Regions from separate parts of the Streptomyces sp. DSM 40868 genome, predicted to be linked through region 1. Evidence: riboswitches for the same ligand, from Rfam matches in the RefSeq annotation. Region 1 holds a riboswitch; each other region holds the start of a gene.
What was found. A riboswitch is a leader RNA that binds a small molecule or an ion and turns the genes downstream of it on or off. The one in region 1 is predicted to bind cyclic di-AMP.
Positions count from the first base shown of each region.

Region 2: another riboswitch for cyclic di-AMP. It lies ahead of HB370_RS17160 (transglycosylase family protein); the one in region 1 lies ahead of HB370_RS19350 (M23 family metallopeptidase).
Region 3: another riboswitch for cyclic di-AMP. It lies ahead of HB370_RS23605 (transglycosylase SLT domain-containing protein); the one in region 1 lies ahead of HB370_RS19350 (M23 family metallopeptidase).

Region 1 is NZ_CP050504.1:4,262,381-4,271,841, reverse strand. It holds gene ribA (GTP cyclohydrolase II) at 1-490, opposite strand, end outside; gene HB370_RS19365 (MarR family transcriptional regulator) at 587-1,096, opposite strand; gene HB370_RS19360 (dihydrofolate reductase family protein) at 1,177-2,310, shown strand; tRNA gene HB370_RS19355 (tRNA-Met) at 2,377-2,450, opposite strand; cyclic di-AMP (ydaO/yuaA leader) riboswitch at 2,783-2,953, shown strand; gene HB370_RS19350 (M23 family metallopeptidase) at 2,961-4,025, shown strand; gene HB370_RS19345 (aldo/keto reductase) at 4,103-5,047, shown strand; gene HB370_RS19340 (PrsW family intramembrane metalloprotease) at 5,052-6,347, opposite strand; gene trmB (tRNA (guanosine(46)-N7)-methyltransferase TrmB) at 6,430-7,245, opposite strand; gene lhgO (L-2-hydroxyglutarate oxidase) at 7,312-8,523, opposite strand; gene HB370_RS19325 (hypothetical protein) at 8,624-9,461, opposite strand, start outside.
Region 2 is NZ_CP050504.1:3,806,552-3,816,012, forward strand. It holds gene HB370_RS17140 (Ppx/GppA phosphatase family protein) at 1-942, opposite strand; gene HB370_RS17145 (DUF501 domain-containing protein) at 939-1,475, opposite strand; gene HB370_RS17150 (septum formation initiator family protein) at 1,504-1,980, opposite strand; gene eno (phosphopyruvate hydratase) at 2,081-3,361, opposite strand; gene HB370_RS17160 (transglycosylase family protein) at 3,729-4,487, opposite strand; cyclic di-AMP (ydaO/yuaA leader) riboswitch at 4,493-4,668, opposite strand; gene HB370_RS17165 (transglycosylase family protein) at 4,852-5,976, opposite strand; gene HB370_RS17170 (cytochrome P450) at 6,145-7,434, opposite strand; gene HB370_RS17175 (nucleoside triphosphate pyrophosphohydrolase) at 7,553-8,593, opposite strand; gene HB370_RS17180 (SurA N-terminal domain-containing protein) at 8,781-9,431, opposite strand.
Region 3 is NZ_CP050504.1:5,158,669-5,168,129, forward strand. It holds gene recQ (DNA helicase RecQ) at 1-1,345, shown strand, start outside; gene HB370_RS23590 (M56 family metallopeptidase) at 1,383-2,321, opposite strand; gene fahA (fumarylacetoacetase) at 2,564-3,781, opposite strand; gene HB370_RS23600 (Cof-type HAD-IIB family hydrolase) at 4,044-4,856, shown strand; gene HB370_RS23605 (transglycosylase SLT domain-containing protein) at 4,886-5,374, opposite strand; cyclic di-AMP (ydaO/yuaA leader) riboswitch at 5,378-5,558, opposite strand; gene HB370_RS23610 (polyprenyl synthetase family protein) at 6,147-7,157, shown strand; gene HB370_RS23615 (outer membrane lipoprotein carrier protein LolA) at 7,568-8,794, shown strand; gene HB370_RS23620 (ABC transporter ATP-binding protein) at 8,827-9,461, shown strand, end outside.

The DNA of each region.
Region 1 (9,461 bases):
ACTGGTCGGCCTTGTCGGGGTTGTTGGACAGCAGGTCCAGCTCCGTGATGCCGAGGGCGGTGAGCATCTGGGCGGCGGCCGTGTAGTCGCGGGCGTCCTCCGGCAGGCCGAGGGCGGCGTTCGCCGCGTAGGTGTCGAGCCCCTCGTCCTGGAGGGCGTACGCGTCGAGCTTGTTGTAGAGGCCGATGCCCCGGCCCTCCTGGCGGAGGTACAGCAGGATCCCGCCGCGGTCGGCGATGCGCTCGACCGCCTCGCGCAGCTGCGGTCCGCAGTCGCAGCGGGCCGAGCCGAAGACGTCCCCGGTCAGGCACTCGGAGTGCAGCCGCACCAGCGGGACGGGGCCCGGGTCGCCCAGGACGACGGCGAGGTGCTCCCGGCCGTCGGCGAGGCCGTGGAAGGTGACGAGTTCCGCGTCGGCGGCGTAGCCGTCGGCGAACCGCAGCGGCACCCGGACGCGGGCGCGCGGGGTGGCGGTGGGGATGTCGGGCATGCGGATCCCTCCGGAGCATGTGCTTCAGATTTGAAGCAGTGGTTCGCAGGGACCCTATCCCATGCTTAAAAGTTAAAGCAATCGACCTCGCCGAGGTCAGGAGCAGGACGACCGGCGCCGCCAGGGAACGTCGTCCGCCCCCGCCCCGGCCCTCTCGCCCTGCAACCCCCGCGCGATCCCCGTGCAGATCTCCTCCAGCTGCCCCACCTGCTCCTCGGTGAGCCGGTCGAACAGCAGCGAACGGACGGTCTCGACGTGCCCGGGCGCCGTGCGCTCCAGTACGGCCATCCCCTCGTCCGTCAGCACCGCGAGCGACGCGCGCCTGTCGGCGGCACAGTTCTCCCGGCGCACCAGGCCGTCCCGCTCCAGCCGGTTCACCACGTACGTCAGCCGGCTGCGGGTGATCTTCAGCGCCTCGGCGAGGTCGGTCATCCGCAACCGCCGGCCGGGGGCGTCGGAGAGGCCGGCCAGCACCGAGTAGAACAGGTGCGGCATGCCGCCCACCTGCTGGAGCTGCCGGTCGATCGCGTCCTCCAGGAGGCGGGAGGCGGCGATGTAGGCGCGCCAGGCGCGCTGCTCCTCGGGTGTGAGCCAGCGGGTCGTCATGCCGCCAGTGTAGGTTTGTTTAAAACTTGAACCAAGCCGCCCGCAGTCCGCCCCGCCCGCCTCCAGAGGAAAGAGCGCCGATGCCCCTGCCGTACGTGCTGCTGTCCGCCGCCGTCTCCCTCGACGGCTACCTGGACGACACCGGCCCCGAGCGGCTCCTGCTGTCCGGCCCGGCCGACTTCGACCGGGTCGACGGGGTACGGGCCTCGGTCGACGCCATCCTGGTCGGCGCCGGCACGATCCGCGCCGACAACCCCCGCCTGCTGGTCAACTCGGCCGAGCGGCGCGCGGCCCGGCGCGCGGCGGGCCGCCCCGCGTACCCGCTGAAGGTCACCGTCACCGGCTCCGGCGACCTCGACCCGGCGGCGAACTTCTGGCACACCGGCGGCGACAAGCTCGTCTACACCACCGACCGGGGCGCCGTACGGGCCGCCCGCCTCCTCGGGAGCACCGCCGATGTGGTCCCGCTCGGCCCCGCCCTGGACTGGCGGGCCCTGCTGGAGCACCTGCACGACGTGCGCGGGGTGCGGCGGCTGATGGTCGAGGGTGGCGGCACGGTCCACACCCAGCTGCTCCAGCAGGGCCTGGCCGACGAACTCCAGCTGGTCCTCGCCCCGCTGTTCGTCGGCGATCCGGCGGCCCCGCGGCTGTTCGGACCGGGCGCCTACCAGGGCGGACGCCTGCGCCTGCTGGAGACCCGACGGATCGAGGACGTGGTGCTCATGCGGTACGCGCCCACGGCTCCCGGCTCCGGCACGGACGCCACCGCCGCCGACCGCCACTGGCTGCGCACCGCCTGCGAACTGGCGGCCCTGTGCCCGCCTTCCCGGACGGCGTTCAGCGTGGGCGCGGTCGTGGTCGCCGCCGACGGCACGGAACTGGCCCGGGGATACTCGCGCGAGGGCGATGACCCGGTGGTGCACGCGGAGGAGGCGGCGCTAGCGAAGACCGACCCGGCCGACCCGCGGCTGCCCGGCGCCACGGTCTACTCCAGCCTGGAGCCGTGCGCCCGCCGCGCCTCCCGGCCGGCGCCCTGTGCCGAGCTGATCCTGCGGGCCGGGGTGCGCCGGGTGGTCACCGCCTGGCGGGAGCCGGACACGTTCGTCGAGGCGGCCGACGGGACGGGCGTGCTGACGGCGGCGGGGGCGCGGGTCGTCGTCCTGCCGGAGCTGGAGGAGCTGGCGAAGGCGCCGAACGCCCATCTGCCGGGCTGAGACCGCCCCGGGTGGAGATACACTCAGGGCCCGGAATCCTTGGGATTCCGGGCCCTGGGCCTTCAGTAGCGGGGACAGGATTTGAACCTGCGACCTCTGGGTTATGAGCCCAGCGAGCTACCGAGCTGCTCCACCCCGCGTCGTTGTGACTCCAGTGTACGCCATGTGCGGGATGCTTCGCACACCGGTTTCCGCGGGCCCCTCGGTGGGCCGCTCGACGGACGGTCGCGGGTGTCACGCAAGGTGATCGGGTGAGCGCGCTCGCATAACAACTGAGTCACCATCAAAATCACGAGTGACTGCTGACCGCTTCTGAGCGCCGGTCAAATTGCCCGTTCTGACGGGATAGTTGCTGATAACTCCACCGGTGAAAACGTTAATGATCAAGGGGACCGGCTTGGAAAGTGACTGTCAGGTCTATTAACGTTCGATAACGCAGCGCGGTCGTCCCAGCCGTCACAAGAGGCGGCTCCGTGCGCACGCGCCGAATCCCGCGAGGGAACCGGGGAACCACCACTTTGGGGTGAATCACGCGGATACCGCCGTGTACTCACGCGAGTCCACGACCGGATATACGCGCGTAGGAGACCTTCCTGCTCCGAACCCGTCAGCTAACCCGGTAGGCGGAGGAAGGAAAGGAGAACGCCCGCGTGGCGTCCAACCGGCCTGGCCCCGAAGCCCCGTCCATACCGGCACAGCGCGACACCGAGCCCGAGACCTTCGGCTACGGCGCCTACCGCGCCGACGAGGGCCCGTGGGAGGAGTGGAATCCCACCGAGGACTCCGTCGCCCCGGTCCGCGGCCGGCACCGGGTCGCCAAGCAGCGCGGCGGCTTCGCGCGCAGCTCCACCGTCCTCGGCGTCGGCGTCATGGCCGCGGTCGGCGCGGGCGGCATGGCCAGCGCCAACACCGGCAAGCCGCCGGTCTCCATCTCCATGCCGGACCTGCCCTCGGTCGGCTCCCTGTTCCAGGACGGCTCCGGCGACGACCGGCCCGCCGAGGCCGCCACCGCCACGCTCAGCATCGTCGCCGTGGCCTCCGACGCGAGCCGGGACAGCGCCGACGCGGGCGAGGTGCTGCGCAACCGGATCATGGCGCAGGCCGAGCAGCAGCAGGGCCAGGCCGACAGCAAGGCCGCCGCGGCCGCGCTCGCCGCCGCCGAGAAGCAGACCGCCGAGGCCGCCGCCCAGGCCGAGCAGCAGGCCGCCGCCAAGGCCGCCGCCGCCAAGGAGAAGGCGGAGGCCGCGGCCGAGAAGGCCGAGGCCGAGGCGAAGCGGGCGGCCGAGGAGAAGCGACTGGCCGAGCTGGCCAGGCAGTACGCGCTGCCCACCTCCTCGTACACCATCACCTCGACGTTCGGGCAGGCCGGCTCGATGTGGTCCTCCGGCCACCACACCGGTCTGGACTTCGCCGCCCCCACCGGCACCCTGATCAAGGCCGTGCACAGCGGCACGATCACCGAGGCGGGCTGGGCCGGCGCCTACGGCTACCGCACCATCCTGACCCTGGACGACGGCACCGAGGTGTGGTTCTGCCACCAGTCCTCGATCAACGTCACGGCCGGCCAGAAGGTCGCCACCGGCGAGGTCATCGGCCGCGTCGGCGCCACCGGCAACGTCACCGGCCCGCACCTGCACCTGGAGATCCACCCCGGCGGCGCGCCCACCGGCATCGACCCGATGGCGTGGCTGCGCGACAAGGGCCTCACCCCCTGACGGTTCCTTCCCGGAAGGTCCGGAAATCGGCGCCGGCGGCGGGATGCGATCGACCCCCGCCGGCGTTGACACGACGTATGACGTCACTTCGTAAACTCGGCTCCTCCGACCTCGAGGTCTTCCCGCTCGCCCTGGGCGGCAACGTCTTCGGCTGGACGGCCGACGAGCAGACCTCCTTCGCCGTCCTCGACGCCTACACCGCGGCCGGCGGCAACTTCATCGACACCGCCGACGTGTACTCGGCCTGGGCCGAGGGCAACAAGGGCGGCGAGTCCGAGACCATCCTCGGCGCGTGGCTCAAGGCCCGCGGCAACCGCTCGGACGTGGTCGTCGCGACCAAGGTCAGCCAGCACCCCGAGTTCCAGGGCCTGTCCGCCGCGAACATCAAGGCCGCCGCCGACGCCTCGCTGCGCCGCCTGGGCACCGACTACATCGACCTCTACTACACCCACTTCGACCAGCCCGAGGTGCCGGTCGAGGAGATCATCGGCGCGCTGGACGAGCTGGTGAAGGCCGGCAAGGTCCGGCACATCGCCGCCTCCAACATCGGCGCCGAGCGCCTGCGCGCCTCCCTGGAGTTCTCCGACCGCGAGGGCCTGGCCCGCTACGTCGCCGTCCAGCCGCACTACAACCTGGTCTCCCGGGACACCTACGAGGGCCCGCTCCAGGAACTCGTCGCCGCCGAGGGCCTGTCCGCCGTCCCGTACTTCGCGCTCGCCTCGGGCTTCCTGACCGGCAAGTACCGGCCCGGCGCGACGGTGGACAGCGCCCGCGCCGACCGGGTGCAGGACTACGTGGCCTCCGAGCGCGGCCAGAAGGTCCTGGCGGCCCTGGACGAGGTCGCCGCCGCCCATGAGGCCCCGGTCGCCACGGTCGCCCTGGCCTGGCTGGCCGCCCAGCCGACGGTCACCGCCCCGATCGCCTCCGCCCGCACCCCGGAGCAGCTTCCGGCGCTGCTCGGCGTGGCGGAGCTGAAGCTGACGGACACGGAGGTCGCGAAGCTGACGGAGGCATCCGCCTAGAAGATCAGGTCCGGTACGGGTTGTAAGGGGAGTACGCCACCGCCGGGTATCCGTACGGCGCCGCCGGCCCGTACACCGGGGCCGGGGCGGCGGCCCGGCTCGCGTACTCCAGCGCCGGCCGGGCCACGTGCCGGCGCCGCCACAGCTCCGCCAGCAGCTCCCGCTCCCGTACGGTGAAGTCCGCCCCGGCCCGGCCCGCGCGCCCGCGCCGGCGCAGGAAGGCGAGCGAGGTGGCGTACCCCTCGTAGCGGGCCACCTCCCGGGCCGCCGGGCGGCCGTGGTGGTGCCGGGCGTAGTCCCGGGCCATCCGGCGCGCCCGCATCGACCCGAGCGCGAACGGCTCGCCCGGCCCCAGCCACCCGGCCAGCACATACGCGGGCAGCTCCGCCCGCACGGCGCGCAGCTCCCGCTGCCGGGTCCAGATGGCGAGCCAGGTCACCAGCCCGAACACGGGCACCATGAAGCCGCCGTAGACGGCGAAGAACCCGTACTGCCCGAAGGTGGCCGAGCCGTTCCAGAAGGCGTGCATGCCCATCGCGAGCAGCAGCCCGCACACCGGCAGCAGGATCCGCCGCACCGGCCGGCGCTCGGCGGACAGCGCGGCGATGCCGAAGCCGATGCCGGTCAGGACGGTGAACAGGGGGTGCGCGAACGGGGACATGACGATGCGCACGAAGAAGGTGGCGGCGGTGACGGAGGCGATGCCCCGGTCGCCGGTGAGCTGGTCGGTCCCGAAGGCCGTACCGAGGTAGAGGATGTTCTCGGTGAACGCGAACCCGGTGGCGGTGGTCCCCGCTATCACCACGCCGTCCACGATCCCGGTGAAGTCGCGTCTGCGGAAGAGGAAGACCAGCAGCACGGCGGCGGCCTTCGCGGACTCCTCCACGACCGGCGCTATCACCGTGGCGCCGAGGGTGTCGGCGCTGGCCGGGTCGGCGGTGGAGGTCGCGATCCACTCGGTGGCGAAGCTGTTGGCCACGATGGCTATCAGCGCCGCCGCGCAGGCCCCCCAGGCGAAGGAGAACACCAGGTTCCGCCAGGGCCCCGGCTCCACCCGGTCCAGCCACCGGAACGCGGCGATCAGCCAGGGCACCGGCAGTACGGCCAGCCCGAGTCCGACGAGGAACCCGTCCGTGCCGGTCTGCCGCCTCACCAGCGCGAGGATGACCAGCCCGGACAGCGCCAGCAGTGTGCTCGGCGCCCCGTACCGCACCCACCTGCGCTGCCACCAGTGCGGGTGGCGGAGCACACCGTCGCCGGGGCTCGGAGGACGGGTCGGGAACGGAGGACTGGTGGCCACGGCATCGACCCTAACGGTGACGGGACGAGGGGCTGAGCGGATTACCGGCCCGGACGTCGAGCGGCCCGGGCCTTCCGGTCGGCTATCCGTCCTGGCGGTGCGGTACGCGTCGGAACAGCAGATCGTTCACGACGTGTCCCTTGTCCAGTCCCTGTCCCTCGAAACGGGTCAGCGGCCGGAACTCCGGACGCGGCGCGAAACCGCCGTCCGGCTGGGTGTTCTCGAAGTCGGGGTGCGCGGTGAGCACGTCCAGCATCTGCTCGGCGTACGGCTCCCAGTCCGTGGCGCAGTGCAGCAGCGCGCCGGGCTTCAGCCGGGTCGCGGCGAGCGTCAGGAACTCGGGCTGGATGAGCCGCCGCTTGTGGTGCCGCTTCTTGGGCCAGGGGTCGGGGAAGTAGACGCGCAGCCCGTCCAGCGAGTCCGGGCGGAGCATCTCCCGCAGCAGGATGATCGCGTCGCCGTTGCCCACCCGGACGTTGGTGAGGCCGCCCCGGTCGGCGAGGCCCAGCAGGTTGCCCTGGCCCGGGGTGTGCACGTCGACGGCGAGGATGTTGGTGTCCGGGTCGCCGGCGGCCATCCGCGCGGTGGCCTCGCCCATCCCGAACCCGATCTCCAGGACCACGGGACGGTCGTTCCCGAACAGCTCGGCCAGGTCGATCACCCGCTGCCCGTCGATGTCCAGTCCCCACTTCGGCCACAGCCGCCGCAGGGCGTCCGCCTGCCCGGCCGTCACCCGGCTGCGCCGCGGCTGGAAGCTCCGGATCCGCCGCTCGAAGTGCGAACCCGCGGGGTCCGCCCTGGGCCCGTCCGGGAAGCGCGGTTCGCCCTTGGCCCGGGCGGGCCGGACGGGGTCACCGGGGGCGGGCGGGGCGGCGGGGGAGTTCAGGGAGTCAGACACAGTAAGACCGATTTTACGGGTCCGGTTCCTGTGGATCCGGTCCTGCGGCCCGCGGCTGCGGGCGGGTCAGTCCGGTGTCCGGAGCATGGCCAGTGCCCGGCGTCCGATCTCGCGGCCGATGGGCAGCGACGCGGTGGCCGCCGGCGAGGGCGCGTTCAGCACGTGCACCGCCCGGGCTCCTTCCCGGATCAGGAAGTCGTCCACCAGTGTCCCGTCCCGCAGCACCGCCTGCGCCCGCACCCCGGCCGGGGCCGGCACCAGGTCCCCGGCGTCCACGCCGGGCAGCAGTCTGCGCACCGCCTCCAGGAACGCCCCCTTGGACACCGAGCGGCGCAGCTCGCCCGCGCCGTACCGCCAGTGCCGCCTGGCGATCGCCCACGAGCCGGGCCAGGCCAGGGTCCCGGCCAGCTCCCGGGGCCGTACGACCCCCCAGCCGTACCCCTCGCGGGCCAGTGCCGGGACCGCGTTGGGGCCGATGTGCACGCCGCCGTCGATCCCGCGGGTCAGGTGCACCCCGAGGAACGGGAACGCCGGGTCCGGCACCGGATACACCAGACCCCGCACCAGCTCGGGCCGGGCCAGCTCGTAGTACTCCCCGCGGAACGGCACGATCCGCATCCCCGGCTCGTCCCCGGTCAGCCGCGCCACCTCGTCGCAGCGCAGCCCGGCGCAGTTGACCAGCACCCGGGCGCGGACGACGGCTCCGGCCGCGGTGAGCACGGCCACGCCCCGCTCCGGCCGCCGGTCCACCCGTACCACCTTCGCGCCGTAGCGGATCTCCGCCCCGGAGGCCCGGGCCAGCTCCCGCGCCACGGCCGCGTAGTCGCACACGCCGGTGGTGCCGACGTGTATCGCGGCCAGGCCGCGCACCTCCGGTTCGTACTCGGCGATCTGCGCCGGTCCCAGCTCGCGCACCGGGATGCCGTTCTCCCGGCCGCGCTGCACGAGCGCGTGCAGCCGGGGCAGCTCGGCGCGCTCGGTGGCGACGATCAGCTTGCCGGTGACGGCGTGGGCGATGCCGTACTCGGCGCAGAACTTCACCATCTCGGCGGCGCCCCGCACCGCGTACCGCGCCTTGAGGGAGCCGGGGCGGTAGTAGATCCCGCTGTGGATGACCCCGCTGTTGCGTCCCGTCTGGTGCCGGGCGGGCCCGTCCTCCTTCTCCAGCACCGTCACCCGGGTGCCCGGCGCCGCCCGCGTGATCGCGTACGCCGTCGCAAGCCCGACGATCCCCCCGCCGACCACGAGCACATCACAGTCGTACGCCCCGCCCAGCACCGAGCACCACCTCCACTCCCGATAGTGCACTGCGCCACTGACAGCGGCTTCAAACGCCCGGCCCAGGGTGCCCTTCGGCGGACGCGGAAGCGGCGCGGCCCTACGCCGGAGCCATCAGCAGCGGCCGGGCCCGCTCGCGCAGCTCCACCACCCGGGGCTCGTCCCCGTACGGCTCCAGCCGGTGCAGGAGGTCCTTCACGTACTCGGTGGTCCGCGCGGACGAGATCCGCCCCGCCACCTCCACGGCCCGCACCCCCTGCTCGCACGCCGCGTCGAGGTTGCCCGACTCCAGCTCGGCGACGGCGGAGACGACCAGCCGCAGCCCGTGCGACCGCACGAACTCCTCCGTCGGCTTCGACAGCGCCTGCTCGGTGAACCTGCGCACCTGACGCGGCGCCTTGAGGTCGCGGTAGCACTCGGCGGCGTCCGCCGCGAACCGGTCGTATCCGTAGAAACCCAGCCAGGAGGGGTCGTTGTCGCCGGGGCGGGACCGCTCCAGCCAGCCCTCCGCCGCCTTCAGCGCCGCGCCGGCCGCCTGCGCGTCGCCCGCGCGCGCGTGGGCCCGCGCCTCGACCAGCCGGAAGAAGCTCATGGTGCGGGCGGTGGCCAGCCCCCGGTTGCGCTCCAGCGCGGCCTGCGCGAGGTCCACGCCCTCGTCGCCGAAGCCCCGGTAGGTGGCCTGCAGCGACATGGAGGCCAGCACGTACCCCCCGAGGGGGACGTCGGCCGCCGCGCGCGCGAGGCGCAGCGCCTGGATGTAGTACCGCTGCGCGGCCTCCTGCTGCCCGGTGTCGAAGGCCATCCAGCCCGCGAGCCGGGTGAGTTCGGCGGAGGCGCCGAACAGGGCGCGGCCCACCTCGTCGGAGTAGGAGCCGAGCAGCAGCGGTGCCGCCTCCACCCGAAGGCACTCCGGCACCATCGACGAACGCCAGTCCCCG
Region 2 (9,461 bases), 460 kb from region 1:
CTACGCCACCGACCAGGCGATGCCGTCCAGGATGTCGTGCTCGCTCACCACGACCTCCTCGGCGCCCGTGCGCTCCATGATCGCGAGCAGGACGAGGGCGCCCGCGCCGATGACGTCGACCCGGCCCGGGTGCATGGACGGGACGGCGGCGCGCTCGGCGTGCGTGGAGCGCAGCAGCCACTCGGTGATCTCCTGGACGCGATCCCGGGAGATCCGGGAGTGGTGGATGCGCGCCGAGTCGTACTCGGGCAGCTCCTGGGCGATCGCGGACACCGTGGTGACGGAGCCGGCCAGGCCCACCAGGGTGCGCGCCTCGCGCAGCGGGACCGTCCGCTCGGCGAGGTCCAGGGCGGTCTCCACATCGGCCCGTATGGCGGCGATCTGCTCCCCGGTGGGCGGGTCGGAGACCTCGCCGCCGTGCACCAGGTGCCGCTCGGTCATGCGCACGCAGCCGATGTCCACCGACCGCGCGGCGCGCACCCGGTCGTCGCCGACGACGAACTCGGTGGAGCCGCCGCCGATGTCCACCACCAGGTAGGGCCGGGCGAGGTCGGTGCGGCCGGTGAGTTCCTTCGTCGCGCCGGTGAAGGAGAACTCGGCCTCCTGGTCGCCGGTGATGACCTCCGGCTCCACCCCGAGGATGTCCAGCACGCCGCGCACGAACTCCTCGCGGTTCTCGGCGTCCCGGGAGGCGGAGGTGGCGACGAAGCGGATCCGCTCGGCGCCGTGCTCCTTGATGATCCCGGCGTACTCGCGGCAGGCGGCGAAGGTGCGCTCCAGCGCCTCCGGGGCGAGCCGGCCGGTGCGGTCGACGTCCTGGCCGAGCCGCACGATCGTCATCCGGCGGTCCAGCTCGGTCAGTTCCCCGGTCGCCGGGTCGGCGTCGGCGACCAGCAGCCGGATGGAGTTCGTACCGCAGTCGACGGCGGCCACACGGGTCACTTCGCGTCCTCCTCGGGGGTGTCGGCGGTCACGCACGCGCCCTTGCGCCACCACTCCGGCAGCATCGCCAGGGCCTCGTCGCCGAGCGGGTTCACGCCCGGGCCGGCGGCCAGCGAGTGGGCGACGAGGACGTGCAGGCACTTCACCCGGTCGGGCATGCCGCCCGCGCTCGGGAAGCCCTGCAGGACCTCGATCTCGTCCCGGCGCCGGATGTAGTCCTCGTGCGCGGCCCGGTAGGCGGCGGCCAGCTCCGGGTCGCTCTGGAGCCGCTCGGTCATCTCCTTCATCACGCCGTTCGCCTCCAGCGTGCCGATGGCGGAGGACGCCTTCGGGCACGTCAGGTAGTACAGCGTCGGGAAGGGCGTGCCGTCGGGCAGGCGCGGCGCCGTCTCCACGACGTCCGGCTGACCGCACGGGCAACGGTGCGCGATGGCCCGAAGGCCCCGCGGCGGGCGGCCCAGCTGCTGCTTGAAGGCCTCTACGTCCGCGTCGGTGGGCTCGGTGCGCGGAGTGGGCGGCGGAGGGGTTTCCATGACTGGCTGTCGGAGACTTTCTGTCGGTTCACTGGTCGGAGGCGTCGGACTTGTCGACGCCCTCCCAGACGTTCGCGTACCAGGGCCGGCCGGCGGCCCCGAGGTCGGCGCGGGACTGCTTGGCCGCGCCGGGGTCGACGACCACGTACCCGGTCTCGCCCGGCCGTACGTAGTGCAGCCGGCGGCGGATCTGCTGCTCGGCGTAGGCGTCGTCCTGCCAGCGCGCCTTGAGGTCCCGCAGCTGCTCCACCCGTTCGCGGGCCTGCCGCTGCTCGCGCTGGAGGTCGGCGATCTCCGCCCGCTGGGAGACGTACTGCCGCATCGGGTAGGCGAGGGCGACGACCATCGTGCACAGCACCAGCGCGAGCAGCGCCGCCCGGCCGGTGAGCCGGGAGCGGCGGGCCTGCCGCTTGGTCTGCGAGCGGTAGACGCGGGCCGCGGTCTGCTCGCCGAGCAGCCTGATCCTGGTCGCGGTGGAGAACCGGTCACGGTCCTTCACGCCCATCTTCCCCGCCTCCCGTCACACGCGCGTACGTCCCCGGACACGGTACGGGACCGGGTACGGGGACGTACGTACGACTGGCTAGGACTTAGCCCAGGTTGGGTCAGCCCTTGAAGCGCGGGAAGGCGGAGCGGCCCGCGTACACCGCGGCGTCGTCGAGGATCTCCTCGATGCGCAGCAGCTGGTTGTACTTGGCGACGCGCTCGGAGCGGGCCGGGGCGCCGGTCTTGATCTGGCCGCAGTTGGTGGCGACGGCCAGGTCGGCGATGGTGACGTCCTCGGTCTCGCCGGAGCGGTGGGACATCATGCACTTGAAGCCGTTGCGCTGGGCCAGCTCGACGGCGTCCAGGGTCTCGGTCAGCGAGCCGATCTGGTTGACCTTGACCAGCAGGGCGTTGGCGGCGCCCTCCTCGATGCCCCGGGCCAGGCGCTCCGGGTTGGTGACGAACAGGTCGTCGCCGACGAGCTGGACCTTGTCACCGAGCTTGTCGGTGATGGTCTTCCAGCCCTCCCAGTCGTCCTCGAAGAGCGGGTCCTCGATGGAGACCAGCGGGTACGCCTCGACCAGCTCGGCGTAGTACTCGGTCATCTCGGCGGCGGTGCGGTTCTTGCCCTCGAAGACGTACGAGCCGTCCTTGTAGAACTCGGACGCGGCGACGTCGAGCGCCAGGGCGATCTGCTCGCCGGGGGTGTAGCCGGCCTCCTTGATCGCCTCCAGGATGAGGTCGAGGGCCTCACGGTTGGAGCCGAGGTTCGGGGCGAAGCCGCCCTCGTCGCCGAGGCCGGTGGACAGGCCCTTGTTCTTCAGGACCTTCTTCAGGGTGTGGTAGACCTCGGTACCCCAGCGCAGGGCCTCGGAGAAGGACTCCGCGCCGATCGGGGCGATCATGAACTCCTGGATGTCCACGTTGGAGTCGGCGTGCGAGCCGCCGTTCAGGATGTTCATCATCGGCACCGGCAGCAGGTGCGCGTTCGGGCCGCCCAGGTAGCGGAAGAGCGGCAGGTCGCTGGCCTCGGAGGCGGCGTGGGCGACGGCGAGCGAGACGCCGAGGATGGCGTTGGCGCCGAGGGAGCCCTTGTTGTCGGTGGCGTCCAGGTCGAACATGGCCTGGTCGATCAGGCGCTGCTCGGTGGCGTCGTAGCCGACCAGCTCGGGGCCGATCTGCTCGATGACGGCGAGGACGGCCTTCTCGACGCCCTTGCCCTGGTAGCGGTTCGGGTCACCGTCGCGCAGCTCGATGGCCTCGAACGCGCCGGTCGAGGCGCCGGACGGCACGGCGGCACGACCCGTGCTGCCGTCGTCGAGGCCGACCTCGACCTCGACCGTGGGGTTGCCTCGGGAGTCCAGGATTTCCCGGGCTACGACGACGTCGATGGACGGCACGAGCATCTCCTTCTTGGATGTGACGCTGGAAGTGCGGGGCTGGTGTGCCTTGCGACTAGAGCCTAACCGTCCCGGGCCGCTCGGCCGTCGACCGACCGCCCCGTGGACAGAGCGACGGTACCTTTTGTTTCTACTCGAAACAAAGGGGGTCGGGGCATTTCCCGGCCGGGAACACCGGGCCGGACGCGGAAAACCCCGCCCCGGCGCGTACGGGGGAACACGCGCCGGGGCGGGGAGCCCTTGGGGACGGGGGTGGCCCGCACGGGGCCTTGGGGGACCGCCCGCAGGTGCGGGGCCTGGGGGCCTCGGGGGGCGCCCTGGGGGGCCCGGGCGCCCGCCGGGATGTGCGGGCCGTGGCCCCGGAGGGTTACTTCAGGTGGAGCTGCTGGCCCGGGTAGATGAGGTCGGCGTCCTGGACGATGTCCTTGTTCAGCTCGAACAGCTTCTCCCAGCCGCCCGCGACCTTGTGCTCCGCGGCGATGGTGCTGAGCGTGTCGCCCTCGACGACCTTGTACTCGCCGTCGCCCTTCTTGACCTTCTTGCCGGTCGGGGTGGTGACGGTCTTGCTCGCGCCGCCGGTGCTCTTGCCCGAGCCCGTGCCGTTGCTCGTGGTCGTGCTGTTGCTCGTGCTCTTGCTCGTGGCGGCCGGGCGCTCGGCGGAGCGGGAGGCGGCCTGCTGGTCGGCCGAGCGGGTGGTGGTGCCCGAGTCCTGGGTGGACGGGGCGGACGGCGCCGGGGCGGAGCCGTTGTAGGGGGTGCTCGACAGGCCCGTGCCGCAGACCGGCCAGGCGCCCTTGCCCTGCGCGGCGAGGACCTTCTCGGCGACGGCTATCTGCTGCGACTTGCTCGCCTTGTCGGCGGTGGCGGCGTACTGCGTGCCGCCGTACGCGGCCCAGGTGGAGGCGGAGAACTGCAGACCGCCGTAGTAGCCGTTGCCGGTGTTGATGGACCAGTTGCCGCCGGACTCGCACTGGGCGACCGTGTCCCACTGGGAGGCGGTGGCGGCGGAGGCGTTGCCGGCCGCCATCAGCGGGGCGGCGACGGCGGCGCCGGTGACACCGGCGAGCGTGACGGCGCGGACGGCCTTGGACGGACGACGGTGCTTGCCCTTGCCGGAAAACAGCATGGATCGATTCCCCTCACCGACGCCTACGAGGTGAGCTGTCGGGTTCGGGCCGGTTGAGTTGCCCGGCCGCGTCCGACGCTTTCGCGTGAACGCGGCTTCACCCCCAGCCGGTCCCAGCCTCAACTGCTGGGCCCGGCACTTACCTTGGGTCCCCCGCTCCTGCCTACGGCGCTTGACGCGACGACTGTTCCCGGGCGACCGCCGGCAGGATTCGGCGTGGCGGAAGCCGGGGCTCGCGGTGACGAGCGGCCTCGACCGTAGACAGGTGATCGCCGAGATTTCAAAGACGATCAGGGCTTCTGAGACTCATCCCACACTTTCGCCAAACCGGACATTAGGGCGTTAAGCGGGACGTCAATTCCCGCTACTTCGCGCCCGTTTCGCCCTGGACATCCAGGGTCTGACCGGCGGTGATGTGGTTCGGGTCGGCGCCGATGGCCTTCTTATTGCCGTCGTACAGCGCGCGCCATCCGCCGTCGACGTCAAGGGAGTCGGCGATGGAGGACAGCGAGTCGCCCTGGCGGACGGTGTAGGTGTCCGGTTCGCGGGAGGCGTGACGTCCGGACGTCGTCCCGTTCTGACCGTTTGTCAGGCTTTCGTCCGCGCTCGGACCCCGGTGACGTCCGCCGGTGGCGACCGCGCCGGTGTCGACCAGGCTCCAGGACCCGGCCGCCTGCTGCGGGTTGCTCACGGTCCCGGCGTCCGGGGTGGCCGTCGGGGAGCCGCCGGGGTACCGGGTGTTTCCGGTGCCGGGCGTGGGGAACTTGTCGGACTCGGTGGTGTCGGTGCCGGTGGAACCGGGGGTCTCGCCCGCGCCCTTGTCCGCCGCCTTGCCCGCGTCTTCGCCGGTGTCCTTGCCCGTGCCCTTGTCACCCTTGTCGGCCTTGTCGCCCTTGTCCTGCTTGGTGGACGGCGTGCCGGTCGGGGTCGAGGAGGGGGCGGTCTCCGGGTCGGCGGTGGAGCCGGTGGAGGGCGACGCGTCCGGCGTACCGGACGGATCGGAGGTTCCGGGGGTTCCGGACGTACCGGAGCCACCGGCCGATCCGGACGCATCCGACGAACCGGTGGTGTCGCCGGAGCCGCCGACGCCCGTGTCGACGTCCATGGACCCCGAGTTCCGCGTGAGGCCGGACAGCAGGGCGCAGGTGGCCCAGGGGGCGGTGCCCCGGGCGGCCAGGATCTTCTCGGCGACGGCGATCTGCTGCTGGCGGCTGGCCTGGTCGGGGCTGGCCGCGTACTGGCCGCCGCCGTACTTGTCCCAGTCGTCCTGCGAGATCTGCAGGCCGCCGTAGTACCCGGTGCCGTTGTCCGCGCTCCAGGAGCCGCCGCTCTCGCACTCGGCCACCTTGTCCCACGTGGTGCCGTCGGCCGCGTTGGCGCTCGCCGCGCCGAGGAGCGGGATGGCGATGGCGGAGCCGGTCACTCCGGCCGCGACGAGGAGGGCCGGAGCCTGGCGGGGGCGACGGTGTCGACCGTTCCCGGAGAGCATGCAGAAGCCTTTCGAGCGACAGCAGGACCGGCGCGGCGGTTGGAGCCGCTCGCCGCGCTGATGGGTGAACGTATCGGCAGACGATCACTTGTCACAAGTTCATGCCGCACAGATCACGTGAAGATCACAGAGTTGAGAAAGTGTCACCTTCCTCTGGAGGGCCTGTGTTCAGGCGGGCGGCGTGAACTCCACCGGCAGGGTGCGCAGGCCGCGCATGATGAGCCCCCCGCGCCAGCGCAGATCGGCCGGATCGGCGGCCAGCCGCAGGTCGGGCAGGCGGGTGAACAGGGTGGCCAGCGCGGCCTGGCCCTCCAGCCGGGCGAGCGGCGCGCCCAGGCAGTAGTGGATGCCGTGGCCGTACCCGAGGTGCTGGTTGTCGCGGCGGCCGAGGTCCAGTACGTCCGGGTCGGCGAACCGCTCCGGGTCCCGGTCGGCGGCGGCGAGGACGACGAGCACCGGGTCGCCCGGCGCTATGTCCTGCCCGCCGATGGTCAGCGGCTCGGTGGCGAACCGCCAGGTGGCCAGCTCCACCGGGCCGTCGTAGCGCAGGAGTTCCTCGACGCCCGTCTCCAGCAGGTCCCGTTCGCCGCGGGCCAGGGAGTCCTGAAGCCGGGCGCGCTGGCCGGGGTGGGTGAGCAGGGCGTAGGTGCCGTTTCCGATGAGGTTGACGGTCGTCTCGAAGCCGGCGAACAGCAGGATGAAGGCCATGGCGGCGGCCTCGTTCTCGGTGAGGTGCTCGCCGTGGTCGGAGGCGCGGATGAGGCCGGAGATGAGGTCCTCGCCGGGCTCGGGCGTGGCGGACAGCGCCTCGCGCTTCTTGTGGATCAGCTCGGCGAGATAGCCGCGCATCTTCTTCACGGACCGCGCGACCCCTCCCCTCGGTCCTCCCCCGTGCCGGATCATCATGCCCGCCCAGTCCCGGAAGTCGTCCTGGTCCTCGCGCGGGACGCCGAGCAGGTCGCAGATGGCGTAGATGGGCAGCGGGAAGGCGAACTCGTGGATGAGGTCGGCGGAGCCGGTCTTCTCGAACCGGCCGATGAGCTGGTCGGTCAGCTCCTGCACCCGGGGGGCGAACTCGGCGACCCGGCGCGGGGTGAACGCCTTGCTGACCAGCCTGCGCAGCCGGGTGTGGTCCGGCGGGTCGATGTTCAGCAGGTGCGTCATCAGCTCGGCCTTGCGCTCGCCGGGGATGCCGGTCTTCCCCTTGGCGTGCGCGGGCTCGTCGTGGTGGGCCGGGTTCTTGCTCAGCCGCTGGTCGGCCAGGGCCTGCCGGGCGTCGGCGTACCGGGTGACCAGCCATGCCTCGACTCCGCTCGGCAGCCGGGTGCGGTGCACGGGGGCGTGTTCGCGCAGCCAGGCGTAGGCGGGGTAGGGGTCGGCGGCGAACTCCCACGTGAAGAGGGCGGGGGCCGGCTGCTCGGCGGGGGCCGGCTGGTCGGGGTGGTGCTGGTCGGTCACTCCTCGACCGTATCCGGCGCGGCGGGTGTCCCGCCGGGCGCCTTCCGGGCGGCGGGGCGGCCCCGGCGGGCGGCCTTGCGGTACCGGGGGGAGTCCGGGGTGCCGGAGGGCGTTCCGCCTACGCCTCGTCCTCCTGTCCGCCGTCCGTCGTGCGCGCCGCCTCGGTGTCCTTGATCGCGTCCCGGTACACCCGGGCCGCCGCCCGCAGCGCCGCCTCCGGGTCGACGCCGTCCGCCTCGGCGGCGACCGCCAGCGCCAGCAGCTCGTACCCGATGCCCTCGCCGCGGGGCAGGGGCACCTCCAGGCCCGCCGTACGGACGCGGGAGGCGAGCTTGGCGGCCAGGGCCAGGCCGGGCTGGCCGAGCGGGACGCCCTCCGTTATGGAGGTGCGCCGCTTCTCCTCGGCCTTGGTGCGCAGCCAGTGCTCCGCGACGTCCTCCGGGGTCTCCGCCCGCTCGTCGCCGAAGACGTGCGGGTGGCGGTGGATCAGCTTGGCGACGATGCCACCGGCCACGTCGTCGACGGAGAACGGCGCGTCCGGGTCCTCCTCGGCTATCCGGGAGTGGAAGACGACCTGGAGGAGGACGTCGCCCAGTTCCTCGCGCAGCTCCTCGCGGTCGCCAGCCTCGATCGCCTCGACCAGTTCGTATGCCTCCTCGATGCCGTACTTGGCCAGGCCCTCGTGGGTCTGCCGGGAGGACCAGGGGCACTCGGCGCGAATGCGGTCCATGACCTGCACCAGGTCCAGCAGGCGGGCACCGGGCAGGTCGTAGGAGGCGGGGAGCAGCTCCAGCTCCGGCATCGCGACCCGGCCGGACCCGGCCAGCCGGGCGAGGCCGTCGGTGAGCTCCGGTTCGCCCTCACCGGTGGCCACGACCACCACCGTCCGTCCGCCGGCACAGGCGTCGACCAGTTCCCGCGCGGTGGGGGACGCCTCCGTGACCGCTATCCCGGCCTCGCGCAGATACGGCAGCTGCGGGTGCGCGCCGTCCGCGCACAGCACGGTGTCGGCGGTGCGCAGGGCCTGCCAGGCGGGCCAGGACAGCAGGCCGGGGGCGACGCGGTGGCTGGTGGTCAGCAGGACCACGCGGCCGGGGGCGGATTCCCGGCCGGGGGCGGGGCTGGGCTCGGGGCGGGCTTCGGCGCTGGATTCGTTCACGATCCGAACGTAACCCACGCCGCGCAAGGGTGGACCGAGTTATCCACAGGGCCCAGACACTCGTGCGATCGTACGACCGGAGATTCCGCTTCCGGTTCCGCTTCCGCTTCCGCTCCGCTTCCGCTCCGGTTCCGCACCGGCTCTGGCTCCGGTTCCGCACCGGGCCGCCGCCCCGCCCGCTCCCCGCCTACGTCGTCACCGGCTGTCCGCCCGCCGCCGTGACCTCCCGTACCCAGGGCGTCTTGGCGTCCACCCGGCTGCTCTTCTGCACGTCCCAGGAGCCGTAACGCGGGTTGAGGTCCACGTGGAGCTCCGTGGACGCCTTGGACAGGGCCTGCCAGAACGCGGGCTGGCTGGTGTCGGTGCCGAGCTCGGCGGCGAGCTTCTGCGCCTCCAGTTGCAGGCGCAGATTGTCGTCGAGGCGGGCCGGTGCGATGCCGTACTTCTGCAGCCAGGCCGTCTCCAGGCCCTTGCCGCCGCCGGCCTGCTGCTCCAGGCCCGCGCGCATCCGCTGGATCTCCGCGCGGGTGACCGTGACGCCCTTGTCCCGGGCGGCGCGGTGCAGCACCCGGTCGAGCACCATGTTGTGCAGGGTGTCCCGGGTGAGACTGCTGGTGGAGGAGACGACCTGCTGGTACTGCGTCTCGTCCGGTACCGCGGCCCGCTGGGCCCGGCGGACCTCCTCGACCCGGCTCTCCAGCTGGGCCACGGTGATCCGCTGCCCGCCGACGACGGCCGCGGCGCCCGGGTGCGCCTCGCTTCCGCAGGCGGTCAGCAGGGGGGCCGCGGCGACGATCGCGGCGGTGAGGACGAGCGCGGTGCGACGGCGGCGGTGCAAGGTGAACCTCCTGGGGGGAGATTGTGCGAC
Region 3 (9,461 bases), 900 kb from region 1:
CCGGCCCAACATCCAGTACCGGATCGTGCCCAAGGCCGACCCCAAGAAGCAGCTCCTCGCCTTCCTGAGGGAGGAGCACCCGGGTGACGCCGGCATTGTCTACTGCCTGTCGCGGAACTCGGTCGAGCGCACGGCGGAGTTCCTGACAGCGAACGGCATCCAGGCGGTGCCGTACCACGCGGGCCTGGACGCCTCCGTGCGCGCGGCGCACCAGTCCCGGTTCCTGCGCGAGGACGGCCTGGTCGTGGTCGCGACCATCGCCTTCGGCATGGGCATCGACAAGCCGGACGTGCGCTTCGTCGCCCACCTGGACCTGCCCAAGTCGATCGAGGGCTACTACCAGGAGACCGGCCGCGCGGGCCGTGACGGCCTGCCGTCCACGGCGTGGATGGCGTACGGCCTGAACGACGTCATACAGCAGCGCAAGCTGATCCAGTCCGGCGAGGGCGACGAGGCGTTCCGCCGCCGGGCCGCCTCCCACCTCGACGCCATGCTCGCGCTGTGCGAGACCGCCCGGTGCCGCCGCGGCCAGCTGCTCGCCTACTTCGGCCAGGACGCCGACGCGGAAGCCTGCGGCAACTGCGACACCTGCCTCACCCCGCCGGAGACCTGGGACGGCACGGTCGCCGCGCAGAAGGTGCTGTCCACGGTGGTGCGGTTGCAGCGGGAGCGCGGGCAGAAGTTCGGCGCGGTGCAGATCGTGGACATCCTGCTCGGCAAGCGCACCGCCAAGGTGATCCAGTTCGACCACGACCAGCTGTCCGTCTTCGGCATCGGCCAGGACCTCACCGAGGGCGAGTGGCGGGGCGTCATCCGGCAGCTGCTGGCGCAGGGGCTCCTCGCGGTCGAGGGCGAGTACGGCACGCTGGTGCTCACCGAGGCGAGCGGCGCGGTGCTGCGCAGGGAGCGGGAGGTGCCGCTGCGCAAGGAGCCGAAGAAGCCGGCCGCCTCCCGGTCCCGGTCCGCCGGCGGCTCCGGTGCCTCCGGCGCCGGCAAGGCCAAGGCCGCCGCGGCCGAGCTGCCCGAGGCGCTGCTCCCCGCCTTCGAGGCCCTGCGGGCCTGGCGCGCCGAGCAGGCCCGGGAACAGGGCGTCCCGGCGTACGTCATCTTCCACGACGCCACCCTCCGGGAGATCGTGACCCGTTGGCCCGGCTCGGTCCGGGAGCTGGGCACGGTGAACGGCGTCGGCGAGAAGAAGCTGGCGACGTACGGCGAAGGCGTGCTCGAGGTGCTGGCCTCCCTGGACGGCGCCGCGGTGCCCGCCCCCGCCGGCGCACCGGACGACGCGGACTGGCCCGAGCCGGCCGACGAGCCCGAGCCCGAACCGGAGCCCGACTGGACGTAGCCCGCCCCGGCCCGCCGGCGCGCCCGGTGCACCGTCGTCAGGACAGCGCCGTCAGCCCGGGTGCGAAGGTGATCAGCAGCGGCACCAGCGGCACCAGCGCGGCCACCGTCGTGGTCAGCGCCCGGTGCCGGCGCAGCAGCCGCGGCGGCGGCTCCAGCAGCCGGTCCACGCGCTCGCCCAGCAGCCGGCGGCTGGAGGCGCAGGAGAGCACGCCCCGGTGCTGGTTCAGCTCGATCAGGGCGAGCGCCGTGGTGAGGTGCCCGCAGCGCCGGGAGGCCGCGTCGTCGGCGGCCAGCTCGACCAGGCGGTGCGTCTGGTCGCAGAAGTGGGCGCAGAGCGGCACGCGCGGGAAGCCCGTGGCGAGCGCGGCGGACAGGTGCAGCAGCCAGTCGTGGTGGGCGCGGGCGTGTCCGCGCTCGTGGGTGAGGACGGCGTCGAGCTGGAGGTCGGTGAGGCGGTGCAGCGCTCCTGTGGTGACGACCAGCTGTGGCGGGTGCCCCGGCATCCACCACGCGTCGGGGTACTCGTCCTCCAGCACCAGCATCGGCCCGCGCGGCGCCCGCAGCCCCGGCGGCAGTTCGGGGGCGCGTTCGCGCAGCTGCGCCCGGGCCTGGCCCCGGCTGCGGCGGGCCTCGAACAGCTCCCGGGCCAGCATGGCCGTCGTCCAGGCGGCCCCGCAGGCCAGCAGCAGGGTGAGGGCGGTGGTCCACACCGGGGTGGCGGACAGGTCGTAGGCGGCGGTGACGGCGGGCGGTGCGGGGGCGAACACATGGTCGCGGACGGTGTGGAAGACGGCCGCCGCGCCCAGGACCAGTGCGGTCAGGCAGCACAGCAGGACGGTGGCGACCAGACACTGCCACACCCACAGCGCGACCACGGGTTCCCGTTCGGGCCAGGCCGCCCGGGTCAGCGCGCGCGGCGCCGGTACGGCGGCCGTCAGGGCGACGGCGCTCAGCAGGAGCAGGCAGACGGTCATGCCGGGGCTCCGGTTCCTGGTCGGAAAGGTGTGCGGGTGCTGGGTGGTGCGGGGCACGCAGCGCACGGCCGCGCGGGGTGCGGATGCGTGTCCCCGCCAGTATGGCGAAGAAGGGCGGTGTGAGTCAGGTGTCGGCGGCGATCCGACCGGGAAAGGCAGCGAAATCCCGGGTGGGGGAGGCGAGTTCGGCGGGGCCGGAACAGGGTCCCGGCCCGTCGGCGCGCCGGCCGCCGTACCGCGGCTCAGTCCGCCACGACGCGGCCCGTGACCTCGCCCAGCCCCACCCGGCGGCCGTCCGGGCCGGGAGCCCAGGCGGACAGGGTCACCACGTCCCCGTCCATCAGGAACGCCCGCTTGCCGTCGGGGAGTTCGAGGGGGTCGCGGCCGTTCCAGGTCAGCTCCAGCAGCGAACCGCGCTGGTCTTCGGCCGGGCCGCTCACCGTGCCCGAGCCGTACAGGTCGCCGGTGCGCAGCGAGGCGCCGTTCACCGTCATGTGGGCGAGCTGCTGGGCGGCGGTCCAGTACATGGTGGAGAACGGCGGCTCGGAGACCACATGGCCGTTGACCGCGACGGAGATGCGGAGGTCGTAGCCGCCGGATTCCACGCTGGGGGCCGTGTCGTCCAGGTAGGGGAGCAGCGGGTGGGTGCGCTCGGGGGGCGCCACGCGCGCGTGCTCCAGCGCCTCCAGCGGGGTGATCCACGCCGAGACCGAGGTCGCGAAGGACTTGCCGAGGAACGGGCCGAGCGGGACGTACTCCCAGGCCTGGATGTCCCGTGCGGACCAGTCGTTGAGCAGGCACAGTCCGAAGACGTGCTCGCGGAAGTCGCCGAGCGCCACCGGGCGGCCCTGCCGCGACGGCACGCCCACCACGAAGCCGACCTCGGCCTCGATGTCCAGCCGGATCGACGGCCCGAAGACGGGGGCGGGGTCGGCGGGGCCCTTGCGCTGCCCGGCGGGCCGTACGACGTCCGTGCCGGAGACGACGACCGTGCCGGCGCGGCCGTGGTAGCCGATCGGGAGGTGCTTCCAGTTGGGGGTGAGGCTGTCCTCGGCGTCCGGGCGGAAGATCCGGCCGACGTTGCGGGCGTGGTGTTCCGAGGCGTAGAAGTCGACGTAGTCCGCCACCTCGAAGGGCAGGTGCAGGGTCACCTCGGACAGGGGGTGGAACAGCGGCTCGACGGTCGGGCGGTGCGCCGGGTCGGTGACCCAGGAGGTGACGGCGCGCCGTATCTCCGACCAGGTGGCGCGGCCGGCGGCCAGCAGCGGGTTGAGGGTGGGGGCGGCGAGCAGCGCCTGGTGGGGCGAGCCGACCGCCGCCGCCGTGGCGCCCGCGTCGAGGACGTGGTTCCCGAGCCGGACGCCGATCCTCCGCTCCGTGCTGCCGTGGGGCGAGAACACGCCATAGGGGAGGTTGTGCGGGCCGAAGGGGTCGCCCTCGGGGACGTCGAAGGGGGGCATGGGTGCTGCCTCACTCTCATCCGTGCCATGCATGGCGAAGCGTTCCATGTGGTCGGGCCACACGTTACGGCCGACACGCGTGTCATGGGCAGTGGTCCTTGTGGCTCGGGGATTGCTCGAAAGAGTGCTCGCACGGGCCCACGACAGTTCGGCGGGCGTGCCTCACGCGGCAGCGCCCGTACGGCAGTTGGGGACGGGCGGTACGGCGGGAGCGGGGAACGGGGGATGAGTCGGTGGGGCCCGGGGTCCGTATTCTCTGGGCATGGCATCCACCCCGGCATATGCCCTCATCGCCACTGACCTGGACGGAACGCTGCTGCGCGGCGACGACACCGTCTCCGACCGGTCGCTCGCCGCGCTCGCGCGGGTGGCGCGGGCCGGGGCCCGGCATCTGGTGGTCACCGGCCGCCCGGCGCCGCGGGTACGGCCCCTGCTCGCGCGCCTCGGCGGCACCGGGCTGGCGGTGTGCGGGCAGGGCGCGCAGGTCTACGACGCCCGGGCCGGCCGGCTGCTGTGGTCGGTGCGGCTGGACCGGGAGCTGGCGGAGACCGCGCTCGGCAAGGTCGAGGCGGAGGTGGGGCAGGTGTTCGCGGCGGTCGACCAGGACGGCGAGGACGGGCTCACGCTCATCGAGCCCGGCTACCGGATGCCGCACCCGACGCTGCCCGCGGTGCGGGTCGGCCGGCGCGCCGATCTGTGGGCCGAGCCCATCAGCAAGGTGCTGCTGCGGCACGCCGAGCTGTCGGACGACGAGTTGGCGGCCGTGGCGCGTTCGGCGGTGGGCTCGCTGGCGACCGTCACCATGTCGGGGCCGGGCACCGTGGAGCTCCAGCCGAGCGGGGTGACGAAGGCGACCGGTCTGGCACTGGCCGCCGAGCGGCTGGGGATCGGCCCCGAACGGGCCCTCGCCTTCGGTGACATGCCCAACGACATCCCCATGTTCCGCTGGGCGGCGCGCGGTGTCGCCATGGCCGGCGCGCACCCCGAGCTGAAGGCGGTGGCCGACGAGGTCACGGTGTCGAACGAGGACGACGGTGTCGCCGTCGTCCTCGAAAGACTGTTCCCGGCCGCCTGACCGTGGGAAGGGCCGGGCGGCCGGGCCGGTCAGTAGGCGCCGAAGACGTTGTCGATCGACCCGTACCGGTCCGCCGCGTAGTTGCAGGCGGCGGTGATGTTCGCGACCGGGTCGTAGATGTCGAAGGACGTCCCGGCGACGTGGTACGCGTTGAAGGTGGGGTCGATGACCTGGAGCAGGCCCTTGGACGGGATGCCCTTGGCCGCGTTGGAGTCCCAGAGGTTGATGGCCGCCGGGTTGCCGGAGGACTCGCGGATGATGTTGCGGTGGATGCCGTTGTAGGTGCCCGGGATGTTCTTCTCGGCCATGATCGCGAGCGATTCGCGGATCCAGCCGTCGAGGTTGTCCGGGTATCCGGCGGGGGTGGTGCCCACCGTCGGGGCCGCGGTGGTGGCGGCGGACGCGGCGGTCGCGCCGACGAGCGGCAGGGCGAGGACTGCGGCGCCGGTGCAGGCGGCGGCGAGGGCGCGGACGAGGCGGGTGTTCCGGGTACGGCGGTGCTGAGCGGCAGCAGGCATCGAAAGGTTCCTCTCCGGCGCCTGCGAGGTGAGCTGTCGGGTTCGGGCGGGGAGGCGCCCGGCCGTGCCCGGGAGGAGGCACGGCTTCACCCCAAGCCGTTCCGGCGCGGCGGATGCCGTCCGGCGCGGCGACTTACCTGGGTCCCCCGCTCCTGCCGTACGAATGAGTTCGTGAATGGGTTACGCGGGCGGCGGCAGGATTCGGCGTCCGCCCGACGGCCCGGAACGTATGCGAGAGCACATGTCGGGAACAAGTGCCGGATTCATACAACGCGCCATTTGACCTTGATCGATGCCGTATGGGGTGCTTGATCCTTTGCGGTTGCCAATCCTCAACTCGCCGACGGCGCAAGGAGGGCGGGAGGAGCGGCGGGTGGCGCGGATGGGCCGGGCGAGTGACCCAATTCACGAAATAGCAAAAGACTTCAAATCAGACATGGGGGATTAGGGGGATTCAGGTCTGAAGTCCGAGTCGTGGTGGAACCCGGGGTATGGCGCGCGTCGTTGTCGTAGGGGCCGGCCGAGGGAGGTGGGGGAGAGGAAGGTGTGGAGAGGTCGCGACACGGCATCCGGATTACTGTTAAGTCGATATATGTCCCCTTATTACCGTGTGATCAAAACCATGCCGGTCATGCTCCGATACCACCCAGGCTGGACCGGTGGGCGCTATCGGTGATCGAAACAGGACCGGATACGCTGACTTGAGTGATGGCAGCGACCTATCGACAAACCGTGTAATCGCCAGCAGACACCAGCAGACAGGAGACCCCTCGTGACCGTCGTCGGGCCGTTCGGGCTGAGCGTGCGGGACCAGGCTCTGGAAGCCGATGTCCAGGCCGGATTGGCGGCTGTCGAGGAAGGCTTGCTCGAGGCCACCAAGAGCGAGGTCCCGTTCATCACCGAGGCCGCGCAGCACCTCGTGCGGGCCGGCGGGAAACGATTCCGGCCACTGCTCGTGATGCTCGCCGCCCAGTTCGGCGACCCGTACGCGCCGGGCGTCGTGCCGTCGGCCGTGGTCGTGGAGCTCACCCACCTGGCCACGCTGTACCACGACGACGTCATGGACGAGGCGGCCGTACGACGCGGGGTGGACAGCGCCAACACCCGCTGGGGCAACTCCGTCGCGGTCCTCACCGGCGACTTCCTCTTCGCCCGCGCCTCCCAGATCCTCGCCGACCTCGGTCCGGAGGCGGTCCGGGTGCAGGCCCTGGCGTTCGAACGGCTGGTCACCGGGCAGATCCTGGAGACCGCGGGCCCCTCGGACGGCCGCGACCCGGTCGAGCACTACCTGGACGTGCTGGCCGGCAAGACCGGCTCCCTGGTGGCGGTGTCCTGCCGGTTCGGCGCGATGATGTCCGGCGCCGGCGAGCGGGTCGTGGACGTGCTCACCCAGTACGGCGAACGGCTCGGCGTCGCCTTCCAGCTGGCGGACGACGTCCTGGACATCGCCTCCGACTCCCACGAGTCCGGCAAGACCCCGGGCACCGACCTGCGCGAGGGCATCCCGACGCTGCCGGTGCTCCGGCTGCGCGAGCGGGCCGCCCGGCTCGGGCTGGCCGAGGACATCGCGCTGTGCGAACTGCTGGACTCCGACCTCAGCGACGACACCCGGCACGCCCGGGCGCTGGCCGCGCTGCGCGCCCACCCCGCGCTGGAGCAGGCCCGCCGGGACACGGTCCGGTACGCGGAGGAGGCGCGGGCCGCGCTGGCCCCGCTGCCGGAGTGCGACGCCAAGGCCGCGCTGACGGAACTGTGCGACGCGGTGGTCCACCGCGCCGGCTGACCCGGCCCGGCCCACTCGGGCCGACCGCCGTACCTCCCCGGCTCGACCGGCGTGACCTTCCCGGCTCGACCGGCGTACGGCCGTACGACTGTACGGCCGCGTACGACCCGCTGACGGACCCCGCACGGCCCCTGCCGGGCCCCGGTGTCCCCGCCGTGGCCTGATCTCGATGTCCCTCACATGGGCGCGGTCTCCCTGGCGACCCCTACGGGTCGCGGGGTGACGCGGTCGCCGGGTGTCATACCGCAGGCGTAGGCGCAGTTGGCTCCGAGGGCTGACGCTTCCTGACGGCGGATTTGGTCATATGGAAACCGCACGCATCACCACTCCTCACCGATTCGGGTGAGAATGGCGGCTCAGGGTTGACCAGCGTGAGAACAGCCGCCGCCGACGACGGAGGTAAGGCACACATGGCACCGTACGAATCCGACGACGCAGTGGGCGCCGCGCACGAGGGGGCCGCGCGGGACGGGGCCCCGCGCCCCGGCCGGCGCAAGGCCGCCCGGTACGCCGTTCCGGTCGCGGTGGTGGGGGTGGCGGCGGCCACGATCGGGCTCGTCCCGGCGCTCGCCGACTCCGGCGACCCCGACCTGCCGAAGATCACCGCCCAGCAGCTCATCGACAAGATGGCCACGTCGGACGTGCAGCAGCTGTCCGGCACCGTGAAGATCACCACCGATCTCGGCCTGCCCGACCTCGGCGGCCTGGAGGACGGCCTGCTCTCCGGCTCCGGCCACGACGGCTCCGGCGACGGCTCCGGCGACGGCTCCTCCGCCGACCCGCGGTCCAGGCTCACCGAGCTGGCGACCGGCATGCACACCCTGCGGGTCGCCGCCGACGGCCCGGACCGGCAGAAGGTGTCGCTGCTGGAGCGCGGCGCCGAGTACAGCCTGATCCACGACGGCAAGGACGTCTGGGGCTACGACAGCAAGAGCAACGAGGTCTACCACTCCACCGCGGCCGGGTCCGGCAAGGAGCGCCGGGCCGAGTCCCCGGCCACGCCCGGGGACTTCGCCGACGAGGCGCTGAAGGCGGTGGACGACACCACGTCCGTCACCGTCGACGGCACCGCGCAGGTGGCCGGCCGCGACGCCTACAAGCTGCTGATCCGGCCCCGGCAGTCCGGCACCACGGTCGGCGCGATCAGCATCGCCGTGGACGCGAAGACCTGGACGCCGCTGAAGTTCACGCTCACCCCGAGGAGCGGCGGGGCCGCCGTGGTCGACGCCGGCTTCACCCAGGTCTCGTTCGCCCGGCCGGCCGCCTCCACCTTCGACTTCACCCCGCCGAAGGGCGCGAAGGTCACCGAGGAGAAGGACGCGGCGGCCAGGACCCCGGCGCCCGAGCACGACGAGGACCTCGCCGGGGGCCTCGGCGGGCTGGACGTCCTCGGCGAGGGCTGGACGTCCGTCGCCACCGTCGACACCGGCGCCAAGGGCGGCCTGCCCACCGGTTCCCAGGGCGGTGACCTCGGCGGCTTCCTCGGCTCGCTCGGCGACCCGGTCTCCGGGAAGTTCGGCAAGGGCACGGTCTTCTCCACCCGCCTGGTCAACGCCCTGATCACCGATGACGGCAAGGTGTACGCCGGCCTGGTGACGAAGGAGACCCTGGTGAAGGCGGCCGACGCGGGGAAGTGACCCCAGGGGACCGAGGGAACGAGGGGAAGCCGATGGACGAACGCGAGCGCGGCGGCCCGCCGGACGGTGATCCGGCGAGCGTGATCGACACGCGCGGGCTCACCAAGCGCTACCGCGGCGGACAGCTCGCCGTGGACGGTCTCGACCTGACCGTCCCGGAGGGCAGCGTCTTCGGCTTCCTCGGCCCGAACGGCTCCGGCAAGACCACCACCATCCGGATGCTGATGGGCCTGATCGAACCGACCGCGGGCACGGTCCGGCTGCTCGGCCGCCCCATGCCGCGGGCGGCCCGTACGGTCCTTCCGCAGGTCGGGGCCCTCATCGAGGGCCCCGCGCTGTACGGCTTCCTCTCCGGCCGGGACAACCTGGTGCGCTACGACTCCGCCGACCCCACCGCCGACCCGCGCACCCGGCACGCGCGCGTGGCCGCCGCGCTGGACCGGGTCGGCCTGACGGCGGCCGCCGGCAAGAAGGCGAAGGCGTACTCGCTCGGCATGAAACAGCGCCTGGGCCTGGCCGCCGCGCTGCTCCAGCCGCGCCGGCTGCTCGTGCTGGACGAGCCCACCAACGGCCTCGACCCGCAGGGCATGCGCGAGATCCGCACCCTGATCAGGGAGCTGGCCGCCGACGGTACGACCGTGTTCCTCTCCTCGCACCTGCTGGACGA